3 regions of the Kitasatospora sp. NPDC056531 genome follow, and region 2 is predicted to be linked to each of the others. Evidence: riboswitches for the same ligand, from Rfam matches in the RefSeq annotation. Region 2 holds a riboswitch; each other region holds the start of a gene.
What was found. A riboswitch is a leader RNA that binds a small molecule or an ion and turns the genes downstream of it on or off. The one in region 2 is predicted to bind cyclic di-AMP.

Region 1 (4,885 bases), on a different contig from region 2:
TAGCGGTTCTTGTCACCGTCGCGCAGCTCCAGCGCCTCGAAGGCGCCGGTCGAGGCACCCGAGGGGACAGCGGCACGACCGGTGCTGCCGTCGTCGAGGCCGACCTCGACCTCGACCGTGGGGTTGCCGCGCGAGTCGAGGATCTCACGGGCTACGACGACATCGATGGACGGCACGAGGCATCTCCTTGCGGAAGCAGGGTCCGGCTGACGGTGGTGCTGTCGGCGGGACGATTGCGGAGTCGTTACGACCAGAGCCTAACCGCCCGAGCTCCCGGGGCCACGTTGGCCTCGGTTCCGTCTCAGCGTGTGGCCCTACTACCCACCGGTAGTTCACCTGCTTGTCCCAGCTTGTCCCCCCGGCGCGGACGAATGCGGACGAAGGGGGCCGGGTGCGGCCCCCTTCGTCCCCGGGGTGCTGTTCGAGGTCCTACGGACCGTCTCGGTCGAGGCCCTACGGGCCGGTTCAGCCGAGGTGCAGGACCTGGCCGGGCATGATCAGGTTCGGGTCGCCGCCGACCGTGCCGCGGTTGCCGTCGTACAGCGCCTGCCAGCCGCCGGACACGCTCTGGGCGGCGGCGATGCTCGACAGGGTGTCACCGGAGTGGACGGTGTAGTCGTGACCGGCCGGGGCGGCCTGGGCCGGCTGGGCGGCGCGCGGGGCGGCGTGCTTCGGAACGTACTGCTGGACCGGCTGCTCCGCGGGCTTCTCGGCCTGCTTCGGGGCGGCGTGCTTCGGAGCGTACGACTGGGCGGGCTTCGCGTCCGCCTTGGGGGCCTGCTGCTCCGGGGCCTGCTGCTTGGGCGTCTGCTGCTTGGGCGTCTGCTGCTGGGGGGCGGACTGCGGCTTGGCGTCCGAGGAGGTGTCGACCGCGGCCGGGGCGCCGCCCTTGCTCAGGCCCGCCTTGACGGAGCAGACCGGCCAGGCGCCCGGGCCCTGGGAGGCCAGCACCTTCTCGGCGACCGATATCTGCTGGCCCTTGCTGGCCTGGTTGGCCTGCGGCGCGTAGGCGGTGCCGCCGTACGCCTTCCAGGTGCTGGAGGTGAACTGCAGGCCGCCGTAGAAGCCGTTGCCGGTGTTGATGCTCCAGTCGCCGCCGCTCTCGCACTGGGCGACGGAGTCCCAGGCGGAGGCCGGGGCGGCGGAGGCGCCGGTGGCGGCGAGGAGCGGCATCGCGAGTCCGACGCCGGCCACACCGGCGACGGCGATGGCCTTCTCGGCCTGGGTGCGACGACGGTGACGGCCAGTTCCAACGAACAGCATGAAGGGTCCCTCTCCGCACGCCTGCGAGGTGAGCTGTCGGGTTCGGACCGGGAGGTGGCCCGGCCGCCGTGCGCGGAGACGTTCCGCTCGGGCGGCTTCACCCCAAGCCGTGGAGGACGGCAACAAACCTGGTTCCCCCGCCCCTGCCCAAGGGTCTGGTCGGTTTCCCGTGGCGCGGCGGGCAGGATTCGGCGTTCCGCGCACGAGGTCCGCAGCTGCGAACTCCAGGGAGACTAGACAGATCCTCAGACCAATCACAAGCTCATATCGCCGACATCACACAGGAATTACGGCATGTGATCAATCGCCTACCAACTGCGCCTGTTTGTCCGGATTGATGGGTGTTCACCCCGCTGTCAGGAGGGCATCAACGGCGTCCCGTCAGCGTGTCGAAGCCTCAGGAAGGGCATGCGGAGACCGGATCTCGGGACTGAATTCGACCGGAAGTTCGCGCAATCCACGCATGATCAGGCCACCCCGCCAGCGGAGATTCTCCGGGCTTTCGGCCAGTCGCAGATCGGGCAGCCGGGAAAGCAGCGTGGCCAGCGCGGCGCGTCCTTCGAGCCGGGCCAGCGGGGCGCCGATGCAGTAGTGGATGCCGTGCCCGAACCCCAGGTGGGGATTGTCGACCCGGGTCAGGTCGAGGGTGTTCTCGTCCGCGAACCGGGCCGGGTCGCGGTTCGCCGCCGCCAGCACCACCAGCACCGGATCGCCCACCGGGATGTCCACCCCGCCGATGGTCAGCGGCCTGGTCGCGAACCGCCAGGTCGCCAGCTCCACCGGCCCGTCGTAGCGCAGGAGTTCCTCGATCCCGGTCTCCAGCAGCGCGGTCTCCCCGCGCACCACCGACTCCTGCAGCAGCACCCGCTGCCCCGGGTTGCGCAGCAGCGCGTACGTCCCGTTGCCGATCAGGTTGACGGTCGTTTCGAAACCGGCGAACAGCAGGATGAAGGCCATCGCGGCCGCCTCGTTCTCGGTCAGGTGCTCGCCGTGGTCACTGGCCCTGATCAGACCGGAGATCAGGTCGTCACCGAGGTCGGCCCGCTTGCGGTGGATCAGCTCCAGCAGGTACGCCCGCATCCGCTTCACCGCCCGTCCCACGCCGCCGCGTTGGCTCCCGCCGTGGCCCGGCTTTGTGTGTCGCAGCATCATGCCGGCCCAGTCGCGGAAGTCGTCCTGGTCCTCCGCCGGCACGCCCAGCATGTCGCAGATCGCGTAGATGGGGAGCGGGAAGGCGAACTCGTGGATCAGGTCCGCCGAACCGCGCTGCGCGAAGCCGTCGATCAGCCGGTCGGTGAGCTGCTGCACCCGCGGCTCGAACTCGGCCACCCGGCGCGGCGTGAACGCCTTGGACACCAGCCGGCGCAGCCGGGTGTGGTCCGGCGGGTCGATGTTCAGCAGGTGGGTCATCAGGTCCGCCTGCCGCTCCCCCGGGATGCCCACCCGGCCGGTGCGGTGCGCCTGCTCGCTGTGGTGCGCCGGGTTCTTCGACAGCCGACTGTCCGCCAGCGCCTGCCGGGCGTCCGCGTACCGCGTCACCAGCCAGGCCTCCACGCCGCTCGGCAGCCTGGTGCGGTGCACCGGGGCGTGCTCGCGCAGCCAGGCGTAGGCCGGGTACGGGTCGGCGGCGAACTCCCAGGTGAAGAGCTGCGGGGCGGGCTGGGCGGCGTCGGGCTGAGCAGGCATGGGTCGACCGTAACCGCTGGGTCGGGCGCGTCCTGACCGTTCCCGACCGTCAACACTTCGCGAACGGCGCGCGAGCGGGTCGCCAACGCTCCGTGGACAGCTGGTGGACGGTCCGTGGACAGCTCTTGGGCAGCTCTTGGCCGGGTGGCAGGCGTGAGTCTGGTCACCTGCGGGGTAATCCCTGTTGCGGAGGGTCAGGTCGTGCCTACGATCCTCCGCAGTATGCGTGGGCGCCGGTGCGGTGTCGCCCACAGGGAGGAGCAGACCATGCAGGTCAGCGGGGCAGTCGTCGTCATCGCGGTACTCGACGGCGGTTCGGGAGCCGGCCTCGCCCGCCGGTTCACCGCGGCCGGCGCCGCCGGGATGCTGATCGCGGACACCCACGTCGGTGTCGCCGAGGACCTCGCCGCCGAACTCGACCGGCCGGGCTGCCCCGTCGTCGGCGTCGGCGCTGACATCCGCCGCCCCAGCGACGTCGCCGCCCTGGTCGACACCGCCGAGAAGCACCTGGGGCCGATCGACCTCTTCTGCGTCGCCGGCCCGAACGGCGAGCGGATCGTCTCCCTCTCCGACCTGCCCGACCACCTCGACCTGGAGCGCCTCGCCGAACTCCTCGCCCTGATCGGCGAGGCCATCGGCGAGCTCGTCCCGCCGCAGCGGCGCCCGACCGGGCACACCGCCACGGCGGCCTGAGCCGCTACTCCGGCTTGAGCCCCTCGGCCGCGCGTACCGCGTCCCGGTAGCCCCGCGCGGCCGAGCGCAGCGCCGCGTCCACGTCCACCCCGGCGTCGTACGCCCGCTGCGCCACCGCCAGCAGGAGCCGGCCCGCCGACTCCGCGGTCAGCTCCGCCGGCAGCTCGTACGGCTCGTCCGGCACGCCCTCGAACCCCGCCCGGCGCACCCGGGACACCAGCTTCGCCGCGTACGCCAGCGCCGGCAGCCCGGCCGGCACGCCGTCCAGCACCGACTCCCGGTCCACCTTCTCCGCCGCCTTCAGCTGCTCCCAGTTCGCCTCCACCTCGGCGGCGCCCTCGGCCTCGACGTCCCCGAACACGTGCGGGTGGCGGTACACCAGCTTCTCCACGATGTCCCCAGCCACGTCGTCGATGGTGAACGGCCCGGTCGGGTGCTCCTCGGCGATCCGGGAGTGGAAGAAGACCTGGAGCAGCACGTCGCCCAGCTCCTCGCGCAGCGTGTCCCGGTCCCCCTCCTCGATCGCCTCGACCAACTCGTACGCCTCCTCGACCAGGTACTTCACCAGGCTCTCGTGCGTCTGTTCGGCGTCCCACGGGCACCCGCCGGGCGAGCGCAGCCGGTCCATCACCGACACCAGGTCCAGCAGCCGCGAGCCGGGCAGGTCGTACGAACCCGGCAGCACCTCGATCTCCGGCACCTCCCCGGCGTGCTCCACCGCCAGCCGCGCCAGCGCGTCCGTCAGCCCCGGATCCCCGTCCGGGCTCCCCAGCCACACCGTCGGCCCCGCCCCGGCCGGCTGCTCGGTCAGCATCCGCGCCAAGGCCGGCGCCGACTCCGCCGCCGCCACCTCGACCGCCACCCCGGCCTGCCGCACCGCGGCCACCTGCGGATGCCCCTCCTCCCCCACCAACACCCGTCCGGCCGACCGCAACGCCTCCCACGCCGGCCACGCCAGCAACCCGGGAGCCACCCGGTGGGTGGTGGTCAGCAGGATCAACTCCGCGCGCGGAACATTCGTCGTCACACCCCGAACCTACCCGCCCCTCGGCGGAACGGGCCGGGCCGCGGGCAGCCCCGTCGCTCCCGCCGACTTCCCCGCCCCCGAACCCGGCTCCCGAACGACACGCTCAACCCGACCCACCGCCCTCCCGTACCCACGGAAAATCGGGCCCCGATCTGGCGGACCGCCAGATCGGACCCACCGACTGGCGCAGGAAGTCGAACCCGCCGACTTCCCGCT
Region 2 (4,885 bases):
GGCCCCCCGCTGAATGTTGATCTTCGAACGCCGGGAGTCGCACCGCCGTGACCCTCCGTCAGGCCGCCCTTCGACTGTGAGACATCTCACGCGCCACAGGTGCAACGCGACGCCCCACGGGACACGTCGAGGCAACTACGTGCGTCCGCGCCGGGGTTGGGTGAGGAATGTCCGGATTGTAGGCAAACCGCCCGGACCGGGACGGCGGAGACACGACCCTCGCACCGCGACCACCCGAAACCCGTACGGCAGCCGACTGCAGCCCTGACGGGCTGATGTCCTACGATCTCCGGCATGAGCACCGCAGCCATCCCGGGCGCGCCACTGCCCGTCCGCACTCCAGGCTCCCGTGCGCGGGGGCGCCATCGCCGTCCCGAGCGCCCCGAGATCCGCACCGGCTCGCCGGCCCTGGTGCTCGCCGTACCCGCGACCGCCGGGCCCGAGTCCCGCTCGGTCGTCGAGGAACTGCTCTCGATCGTCCGCAGCGAGCACGCCGGCGTCCAGGCCGCGGTCGGCTACCTCCCGACCGGCGACGCCGAGGGCGAGGGCGGGGAGGACCGCACCGTCGCCGAGCTGCTGGCCGAGGCCGCCGAGGCCGGCCTGGCGGCGCCCGTCGTGGTGCCGCTGGTGCCCGGGCCGCACGACTTCCTGACCGGGCTTCACGCCCTCGCCGCCGAGTACGGCGCGACCGTCACCGACACACTGGGCCCGCACCCGCTGTTGGCCGAGGCCGTGCACGTGCGGCTGTCCGAGGCCGGGCTGGCCCGGGCCGACCGGGCCCGGCTGTTCGCCATCGCGACCGCCGCGGACGGCGTGGTCCTGACCACCGTCGGCGGCGAGGACGCGGCCGCCGCGGCCGGCATCACCGGCGTGCTGCTGGCCGCCCGACTGGCCGTCCCGGTCGTCGCCGCGGCACTCGACGTCCCCGGCTCGGTGGCCGACGCCGTCAACCACCTCAAGGAGACCGGCTCCCAGCGCCCCGCGCTGGCCCCGCTGGTGATCGGGCCCGAGGCGGACTCGGAGCTGCTCGCCACGGCCGCCGAGGAGACCGGCTGCCCGTCGGCCGCGCCGCTGGGCGCCTACCCGGCCGTCGGTCAGCTGATCGCCTCCACCTACCTGGCCGCACTGCCGACGCCGACGCCGGAGGAGCTGGCCCGGGCCGAGGCGGAGGCCGCGGCCGCCGCCGGGGCCCAGGAGGGCTCCCGCGGCGCCCACGCGGCCGCCCAGGGGTCCGTGGAGGCCTAGCGGGCGGCCCGCGACCGCCGTCACACACTCCCCGCCGTACCCAAGGGCCCGGAACGACTGCGTTCCGGGCCCTTCGGCTTGCACCGGCCTGCCCTGCGGCCCGCCCTTTCCGCCGCTCCTCCACCCGCCCTCGTTCATTTTCTTCGGCTCGCCCCGCAGCTTGTCCAGGTACGGGAATTACAGGAGCTTCGGGAGTTACAGAAGCATAACGGCCAATAGGCCGCTATGTCCGTTTTGTCGCTTTTGAGCGTAAATGCCGGGCGCGCATTCCGGCGCTCGATTCACGACTACTCCCCTGTTGCGCCCGACGCGCCATCGCACACTTCTACACTCCGTCACTTCACTTCTGAAGCGGAGACAATTGCGGGAATCCACAGCAGCGTTGCTGAAAAACGATCATTTACGATCATGATCCGTGTCCAATTTGACAGTTTCCACTAAACCGTGATGCGCGTCACAGATATTTGCAGTTTGAACTTAAGTCCGCTTAACGTGCTCCCCAGTTCGTAACCACACGGACCCAGTTCATCCGCAACGCCGAGTCCTGCCGTCGGATGTCCTGGCAGCGCGAAAACGCACCACGGCAGGAGCGGGGGAACCACAGGTAAGTCGCCCCGGGCCGCTCCTCGGAACGGTCCAGGGCTAGGGGTGAAGCCGCGTCCACAGCGCGGCCGGGCAACTCCAGCCCGAATCCGACAGCTCACCTCGCAGGCGTGGGAGAGGACCGCGTCTTCATGCTGCCCACCAACGGCGCCCGCCCGTCCGGCCGTACCCGTCGCGTGATCGCCGCCATCGGCGTCGCGAGTGTCGGTCTCACCATCCCGTGCCTCACCACCGGCACCGCCAACGCCGCCCCCGTCGCCACCTGGGACAAGGTCGCCCAGTGCGAGAGCAGCGGCAACTGGAGCATCAACACCGGCAACGGCTTCTACGGCGGCCTGCAGTTCACCTCCAGCACCTGGGCCGCCTTCGGCGGTACCGCGTACGCCCCGGAGGCCAACCAGGCCACCAAGGACCAGCAGATCGCCATCGCCGAGAAGGTCCTCGCCTCGCAGGGCCCGGGCGCCTGGCCCGTCTGCTCGGTCCAGGCCGGCCTGACCAAGGGTGGCGCCCCGGCCGCCGTCGACACTTCCGCCGGCACGGCCGCCAAGCCCGCCGCCAAGCCCGCGCAGAGCCAGGCCCCGGCCGCGAAGCCCGCCAAGCCGGCCGCGCCCGCCCAGGAGCAGGCGCAGTCCTCCACCGACTACACCGTCGTCGAGGGCGACTGGCTGTCCTCGATCGCCTCGAAGAACAACGTCCAGGGCGGCTGGCAGCACCTGTACGACCTCAACCGCGCCACCCTGACCGAGGGCCCGGACACCATCTACCCCGGCCAGCACCTGACCTTCGGCGACGGCGACAAGGCCCAGGCCGACAAGTCCTCCTCGTCCACCTCCGGCTCGAACTTCGGCTGGTTCAACCGCTCCCAGAAGGCCGGCCAGGCCGCGAACGGCGGTGCCGTGAACGCCAAGCCGATCGCCCAGACCCAGGCCTCGAAGCCGGCCTCGAAGCCCGCTGCCAAGCCGGTCGCCAAGCCGGTCGCCCAGGCCGCCACCGGCAGCATGGCCGCCGCGGTGTCCTTCGCCGAGTCCAAGGTCGGCCAGGCCTACGTCTACGGCGGCACCGGCAACGGCGGCTGGGACTGCTCCGGCCTGACCCAGGCCGCGCTGCGCGCCGCGGGCATCAACATCCCGCGCGTCGCCGCCGACCAGGCCGCCGCCAGCACCCACGTCTCGCTGGACAGCCTGCAGCCGGGCGACCTGCTGTTCTGGTCGAACAACGGCCAGAACTCCGGCGTGTACCACGTCGCGATCTACATCGGCGGCGGCAAGTACATCGAGGCGGCCAACCCGAGCTCGGGCGTGCGCGAGCAGACCATCGCCAACTGGGCCCCGGACTTCGCCGGCCGGGTCTGAGCAACGGCCCACGGGCCCAGACGCCCACAACCCACGGGCCCGCAGCCCACGGGCCCACAGCTGACGGACAACAGCGAACAGCTGACAGGTAACAGATTTCAGATAACAGAATTCAACATCTGTCAGCCGTCATCCGAACGCTGACCACCCGCCACCCCCGGGGAGAGTCTGGTCGCTCCTCCCCGGGGTTTCGGCGTATTCGCATGGTGAAACCCCGCCCCGACGGGCATGCTGCTGCTCTGCACCCGAGGAGGAATCAGCATGGCCCAGGTCACCATCACGCTCGACGCGAACCTCGCGATAGACGCGATGCTGCTCTCCGGCACCAAAAGCCCGCAGGACGCGGTCGAACTGATCCTGCGCGACTACCTGGCCCGCGGCCGCCGCACCGAGACCAGGACCGGCGACGCGGCCGACGGCCACCGGCTCACCGCCGACCGCCCGGCCGTCCAGGAGGGCTGACCGGACCGCACGGTCGAGCAGACGCACGCCGACGGGCCCCGGAGAGCAACCGCCCTCCGGGGCCCGTCAGTTGAGTACCACCACCCGGTACCAGGGGTCAGCGTGCGCAGGCCCCGGTGGACCCGCGCATCACCAGCTCCGGCTGGAACATGAACTCCCCGCGCTGGGCGGCGTTCCCGCCGACCTCCTCCAGCAGCGCGTCCACCGCCGCCGTGGCCATCGCCTCGACCGGCTGGCGGATCGTGGTCAACGGCGGCTCGGTGAAGGCGATCAGCGGCGAGTCGTCGAAGCCGACCACCGACACGTCCTGCGGCACCGACAGCCCGCGCTGCCGCACCGCCCGGATCGCCCCGAGCGCCATCATGTCGCTCCCGCAGACGATCGCCGTGCAGCCCTTGTCGAGCAGCGCGCCGGCCGCCGCGTGCCCGCCCTCCACGCTGAACAGCGTGTGGTGGACGAGTTCCTCCGCCTCCTCCTGGCTGCGCCCGAGCACCTCGCGCATCGCGGCCGTGAAGCCCTCGATCTTGCGCAGCACCGGCACGTACCGCCGCTGCCCGACCGCCAGCCCGATCCGCTCGTGCCCGAGTTCGGCCAGGTGCTGGACGGCCATCCACATCGCGGCCCGGTCGTCCGGCGAGATGAACGGCGCGTCGATCCGCTCGCTGTAGCCGTTGATCAGCACGAACGGCACCCCGCGCCCGGCCAGCCGGGCGTAGCGGTCGTGGTCGGCCGTGCTGTCGGCGTGCAGCCCGGAGACGAAGACGATGCCCGCCACGCCCCGGTCGACCAGCATCTCGACCAGTTCGTCCTCGGTGGACCCGCCCGGCGTCTGGGTGCACAGCACCGGCGTGTAGCCGTGCCGGCTGAGCACCTGCTCGATCACCTGCGCCAGCGCGGGGAAGATCGGGTTGCTCAGCTCCGGCGTGATCAGCCCGATCAGCCCGGCGCTGCGCTGGCGCAGCCGGGTCGGCCGCTCGTAGCCGAGCACGTCGAGCGCCGCCAGCACGGTCTGCCGGGTCGCGGCGGAGACGTTCGCCTTGCCGTTGAGTACGCGGGAGACGGTGGCTTCGCTGACCCCCGCCTGCGCCGCGATGTCTGAGAGTCGCGCCGTAGTCACGGGCCCAGAGCCTATTGCACCCACGTCAGACCGCCCACCAGCCGGTGCTGTCCGGAGCGAGCACCGTCTCGCCACCGTCCACCACGAGTTCGGTCGAGCCGAGCAG
Region 3 (4,885 bases), on a different contig from region 2:
CATCACCATGTACAACCCCGGCGGCTGCAACAACCACGGCGCATGGTTCCAGCAGCCCGCCCAGAACCGCCTGTGGACCTGCTCCGGCTCGCCGATCGTCTCCGGCTACGTGCTGACGAACTACGACTCCCGAGGCTGCAGCGGCGTCGGCGCCTGGTTCCACGAGCTGGTCCGCAACGGCATCTGGACCTGCCCGTACTCGCCCATCCCGGCCGGCTACCGCAGCACCACCTACGACGCCCGCGGCTGCGGCGGCCTCGGCGCCTGGCTCACCGCCAAGGCCTGAGAAGCGGGGCCCGCCGACGGAGGCGACCCCTTGGTCGCCCCCCCGTGCGGCCACCGACGGCAAGCTCCTGACGCTCGGCCTTCGCACCGGCGACGCGCGTTCTCCGGGCGCCCCGTCGGGTCGCGGGACCCGGGATGCATCCCGCCAGGAACCACACCGACTCGCCTGCCAAGCCCGCTCGGTGCACCCGCCCTCCCGCCGGGCGCACCGCGTGGAGGGGTCAGACCGCGCCGCGGTCCCGTCCGGACCCCGGGTACGCCGACGGCCCGGCTCACGCACCGCGACGTGAACCGGGCCGGTCAGGTGGCCGCTCGGCAGCCCGTCAGCCGCCGTACATCCGGCCGACGGGCGGTACTCGCTCGGACCCATCGGTTCGAAGAGGCCGATCAGGTCCGATCAGTACGCGTTGTGCACCTGCCAGAACGCCCAGGCGGCGTTCGGGCTGCCGTAGACGGTGTTCATGTACTGCAGGGCCCACTTGAGCTGGGTGGCGGGGTTGTTCTGCCAGTCGGAACCGGCCGAGGCCATCTTGTTGCCGGGCAGCGCCTGCGGCAGGCCGTAGGCACCCGAGCTCGGGTTCGTGGCGTGGATGTTCCAGCCGCTCTCGTGGCTGATGATCTGGTCGAACGAGGCCAGTTGGTTCGCCGGGACGATCGAGGCCGCGAGCGCCTGCAGCGCGGCCGGGGTGTTGGCGACCGGAGCGGCCGGGGTCGCGGCCAGCGGGCTGGCGGCGGCCGGCTTGGCCGGAGCCGCGGCAGGCGCCGGGGCGGCCCCGCCCAGGGTCAGGTGCTGGCCAGGGTAGATCTTGCCCGGGCCCTTGGTCAGCACGGACTTGTTGAGGTCGTAGAGCTTCTGCCAGCCACCCTGCACGTGGTGCGCGGTGGCGATCTTGGTGAGGGAGTCACCGCTCTGGACGGTGTAGCCGGCGGGCGCCTGCGGGGCGGCGGCCGGGGCCGAGTGCACCGGGGCGGACTTGACCGGGGCGGACTTGACGGGGGCGGCGTTCGCGGCGGTGGCGGCGACCACCGGGATGCCGGCGCCGACGCCGACGACCACGGCGGCCGCGACGATGCGCTTGACGGAACCGACAGCGAACAGGCTGGGGCGAGCGTTGACGGGCAGCATGAAGAGCGATTCCTCTCACACGCCTGCGAGGTGAGCTGTCGGGTTCGGGCTGGAGTTGCCCGGCCGCACAGAGACGCGGCTTCACCCCTAGCCCCGCCGGAACCAGTCCGGATGAGGCGACTTACCTGTGGGTCCCCCGCTCCTGCCGCGGTGCTTCATGGATGCACGTGCCCGCCCGATCCGGCGGCAGGATTCGGCGTTCCGGAGAGCGGGGTTCGTTTCGTACGGAGACGAACGAGAAGGACCGTAAACGGCACGGAGCCAATAGCACAAGCCCTCGTGAGCTGGGTCACGGTCCGGCCGGATTGTCCGAATGATCCGCAATAGCGCTTGATAACGATTCGGCAACGCCCCTATGAGTGCGTGTCAGCGCGGGCCGCCGCACCCAGTGCGGCGGCCACCGCCCGATGGCGCGCCGTGCGGGTCGCAGGTCCGGGCCGGCGCGCCCGCCCTTTGGCGCGTCGACCTGACCAGTGGTCAGCCCGCCCGCCAGCCCTGCGCGCCGACGCCGTCCGGCACCTCGGCTGCCGGATCGTACGGGGTGCGGGTGTGGACGAAGCCGGCCCGGTCCAGGTGGTCGACCGCGCCGTCGGCCCGGCGCACCACACGCAGCGGCTCGCCCGCGCAGTAGCCGTCCAGCCCGGTCCAGGTCCCGTCCGGCTCGGGCCGGAACCGTGAGGTACGGGCCGCACCGCCCAGCGCTGTGAGCTCCAGCACACGGCCGGCTCGCAGGTGCAGCGCGACCGCGCTGGCGCCCCAGTACCAGGGGCCGGTCTGCGCCAGCAGTTCCTGGTCGGCGTCGGCGAAGGGCCACCAGGGCTCGGGGATCCCGCGGCTCATGCTCGGCGGTGATCGCGATCAGGTCGCGGGCCAGCCGGCCGAGGTTGAGGCCGGCCGTGGTGTTGGCGAGCGTGACGGCCACCACATCGTCCTGCGAGCTGAACAAGAGCGAGACGAGAAAGCCGGGCATCGAGCCGCCGTGGCCGACCAGCAGCCGGCCTTCCACCTGCTGGAGCTGCAGCAGGCCGTAGCCGGCCGACCCTGGGGGTGGGCCCAGGCAGCCGGGCGGGAGATCCGTAGACCGATTGCCGCGCCTGGCCGTCGTCGGCCCCGGCAACCGCGGGAGCGACGAGCCTCACGGCGGCCACCGTCCCCGCCGTGTCCTCGACGTCCAGCAGCAGACCCATCAACGCTTACGCAGCCTCAGGAACATCGGCGCAGGAAGCAAGGTCACTCCCGGCGCGAACCCGTTGCGACCTCGAAGGAGACGAAGCCTCGGCCAAGGCCGCCTCCACCCACTCACCATCTCTGACACAACCAGACAATCTCATGCCTCACGAAGAAGATCGAACCCGGATCGAGGGCGTGTCCAGTGAACGGCTCTTACAAGATTCTCGTAGTCGGTGATCGCTTCAACCGGCGTGTGGTGTCGGCTTGTTGGCGGTGGCAGGCTGGCTGTGTGTGTTGTCACGGTGGGGGACCTGCTGCCGCAGCCGGCCGCGGTGCAGGTCGAGCAAGTGGAGACCAGTGGGGATCTGCTGCGGATCACGGCCCGGACCAGGGATGACGCTCCGGCGGTGTGTCCGGGGTGCGGGCAGTCGCCGCTTCCGTCTCCGGCACCGCAGGCTCCGGCAGGCTGCGGAACAGCGCCCAGCTCAGCACCGGCATCACCACCAGCGGTAGCAGCGCCGTCCGCAGGGAGGTCGCGTCCGCGAGGGCTCCGATCAGCGGGCTGGCCAGGCCGCCGATGCTGACCGTCAGCCCGAGGGTGATCCCGCTCGCGGTGCCGATCCGGCTGGGCAGGTAGTCCTGCCCGAGCGTGACCTGCAGCGAGAACGGCACGTACAGGCCCGCTGAGGTCAGCGCCACGAACAGGTACAGCGCCGGGCCCGGCACCAGCAGCACCCCGGCCACCGCCACCGCCGCGACCAGGTACGACCAGCGCGCCACCGCGACCCGGCCCCACCGGTCCGCCAGCGCCCCGCCCAGCACCGAACCCACCGCGCCGCCCGCGTACAGCACCACCAGCGCCGCGGTGCCGGCCGCCGTCCCGCCGCCGAGGCGCTGGGTGGCGAACAGGGACAGGAAGGTGCTCAGGCCGACGAAGGCGATCGAGCGGCACACCACGGCCAGCGACAGCTTCACGAAGGAGGCCCGGTCGTCCCGGCCCGCCTTCCGCACCGCGCCCTCCCCGGCGGCGCGCCGCCGCGCCAGCTCGCGCAGCACCGGCGGGCACAGCGCGGCGCCCGCCAGGGCCGGCAGCAGGAGCAGCGGGGTCAGCCGCAGCCCGCCGGTCCCGACCACCACGGCGACCAGCAGCGGGGCCGCCGCGAAGCCCAGGTTGCCGCCCAGCGAGAACCAGGCCATCCCCCGGTGGCCGGCCCCGGCGCCCTGCGCGACCGAGCGGGCCACCTGCGCCGATTCTGGGGGGTAGGCGGCCACCCCGACGCCGGACAGCGCCACGCAGGCGAGCGTCGGCCCGTAGGAGCCGCCCACGCCGCTGAGCGCGATGCCCGCGCCGCCCAGCAGTGTGCTGACCGGCAGCAGCCAGGGCAGCGGCCACCGGTCGGTGAGCGCCCCGAACAGCGGCTGCGCCACCGAGGACAGCAGCGAGGCGGCCAGCACCACGCCCGACACGGCGGCGTAGCCGTAGCCGCGCTCGGCCACCAGGAAGGGCACCAGGGCGGCCACCGCACCCTGGTAGACGTCCACGCAGGAGTGTCCGACGGACAGCAGTGCGATCGACGTATTCTGCGACAGCCGTTTCGTCATCCGGACATGCTCGGGCCAGCACATCCTGTCGGACTTCCGATAATCTGCCAGTCAATGTCGAAGATCCGCCACGATCCCGTCGCCCCGACCCGCGCCCAGCTGCTGCCCTCCGGCACCGGGATCGACGCCCACCGCCACGACGACCACCAGATCGCCTACGCCGCCCGGGGCGTGGTCGCGATCACCACCGACGCCGGCTCCTGGGTCGCCCCCGGCAACCGCGCGCTCTGGATCCCGGCCGGCACCATCCACGCCCACCAGGCGCACGGCGAGCTCGAACTCCACCTCGTCGGCCTGCCCGCCACCGACAACCCGCTGGCCCTCGACCGGCCCACCGTCCTCGCCGTCGGCCCGCTGCTGCGCGAGCTGATCATCGCCTACACCCGTCCCCCCGAGGACGACGGCCCCGAACGCGCCCGGCTGCGCGCCGTCCTGCTCGACCAGCTGCGCGCCTCACCCCGACAGCCGCTGCACCTGCCCACCCCGAGCACGCCTCTGCTCCGGTCGCTGTGCGAGCTGCTGCACGCCGACCCGGCCGACCACCGCACCCTCGCCGAACTCGGCCGCGCCGTCGGCGCCAGCGACCGCACCCTCTCCCGGCTCTTCCGCGCCGACCTCGGGATGACCTTCCCCCAGTGGCGCACCCAGCTGCGACTGCACCACGCCCTGGTACTTCTCGCCGAGGGCGTGCCGGTCACCGCC

Region 1: another riboswitch for cyclic di-AMP. It lies ahead of ACFQ87_RS20085 (transglycosylase family protein); the one in region 2 lies ahead of ACFQ87_RS24165 (transglycosylase family protein).
Region 3: another riboswitch for cyclic di-AMP. It lies ahead of ACFQ87_RS43815 (LysM peptidoglycan-binding domain-containing protein); the one in region 2 lies ahead of ACFQ87_RS24165 (transglycosylase family protein).

The regions. Positions count from the first base shown of each region.
Region 1 is NZ_JBHTTU010000022.1:12,933-17,817, reverse strand. It holds gene eno (phosphopyruvate hydratase) at 1-176, opposite strand, end outside; gene ACFQ87_RS20085 (transglycosylase family protein) at 466-1,263, opposite strand; cyclic di-AMP (ydaO/yuaA leader) riboswitch at 1,268-1,434, opposite strand; gene ACFQ87_RS20080 (cytochrome P450) at 1,645-2,949, opposite strand; gene ACFQ87_RS20075 (SDR family NAD(P)-dependent oxidoreductase) at 3,217-3,642, shown strand; gene ACFQ87_RS20070 (MazG family protein) at 3,647-4,669, opposite strand.
Region 2 is NZ_JBHTTU010000030.1:80,731-85,615, reverse strand. It holds gene ACFQ87_RS24170 (hypothetical protein) at 295-1,245, shown strand; cyclic di-AMP (ydaO/yuaA leader) riboswitch at 1,771-1,972, shown strand; gene ACFQ87_RS24165 (transglycosylase family protein) at 1,959-3,200, shown strand; gene ACFQ87_RS24160 (hypothetical protein) at 3,462-3,662, shown strand; gene ACFQ87_RS24155 (LacI family DNA-binding transcriptional regulator) at 3,760-4,779, opposite strand; gene ACFQ87_RS24150 (glycoside hydrolase family 13 protein) at 4,805-4,885, opposite strand, start outside.
Region 3 is NZ_JBHTTU010000190.1:940-5,824, forward strand. It holds gene ACFQ87_RS43810 (hypothetical protein) at 1-286, shown strand, start outside; gene ACFQ87_RS43815 (LysM peptidoglycan-binding domain-containing protein) at 683-1,342, opposite strand; gene ACFQ87_RS43820 (hypothetical protein) at 1,260-1,445, shown strand; cyclic di-AMP (ydaO/yuaA leader) riboswitch at 1,419-1,620, opposite strand; gene ACFQ87_RS43825 (hypothetical protein) at 1,889-2,251, opposite strand; gene ACFQ87_RS43830 (MFS transporter) at 2,957-4,171, opposite strand; partial or broken gene ACFQ87_RS43835 (AraC family transcriptional regulator) at 4,238-4,885, shown strand, end outside.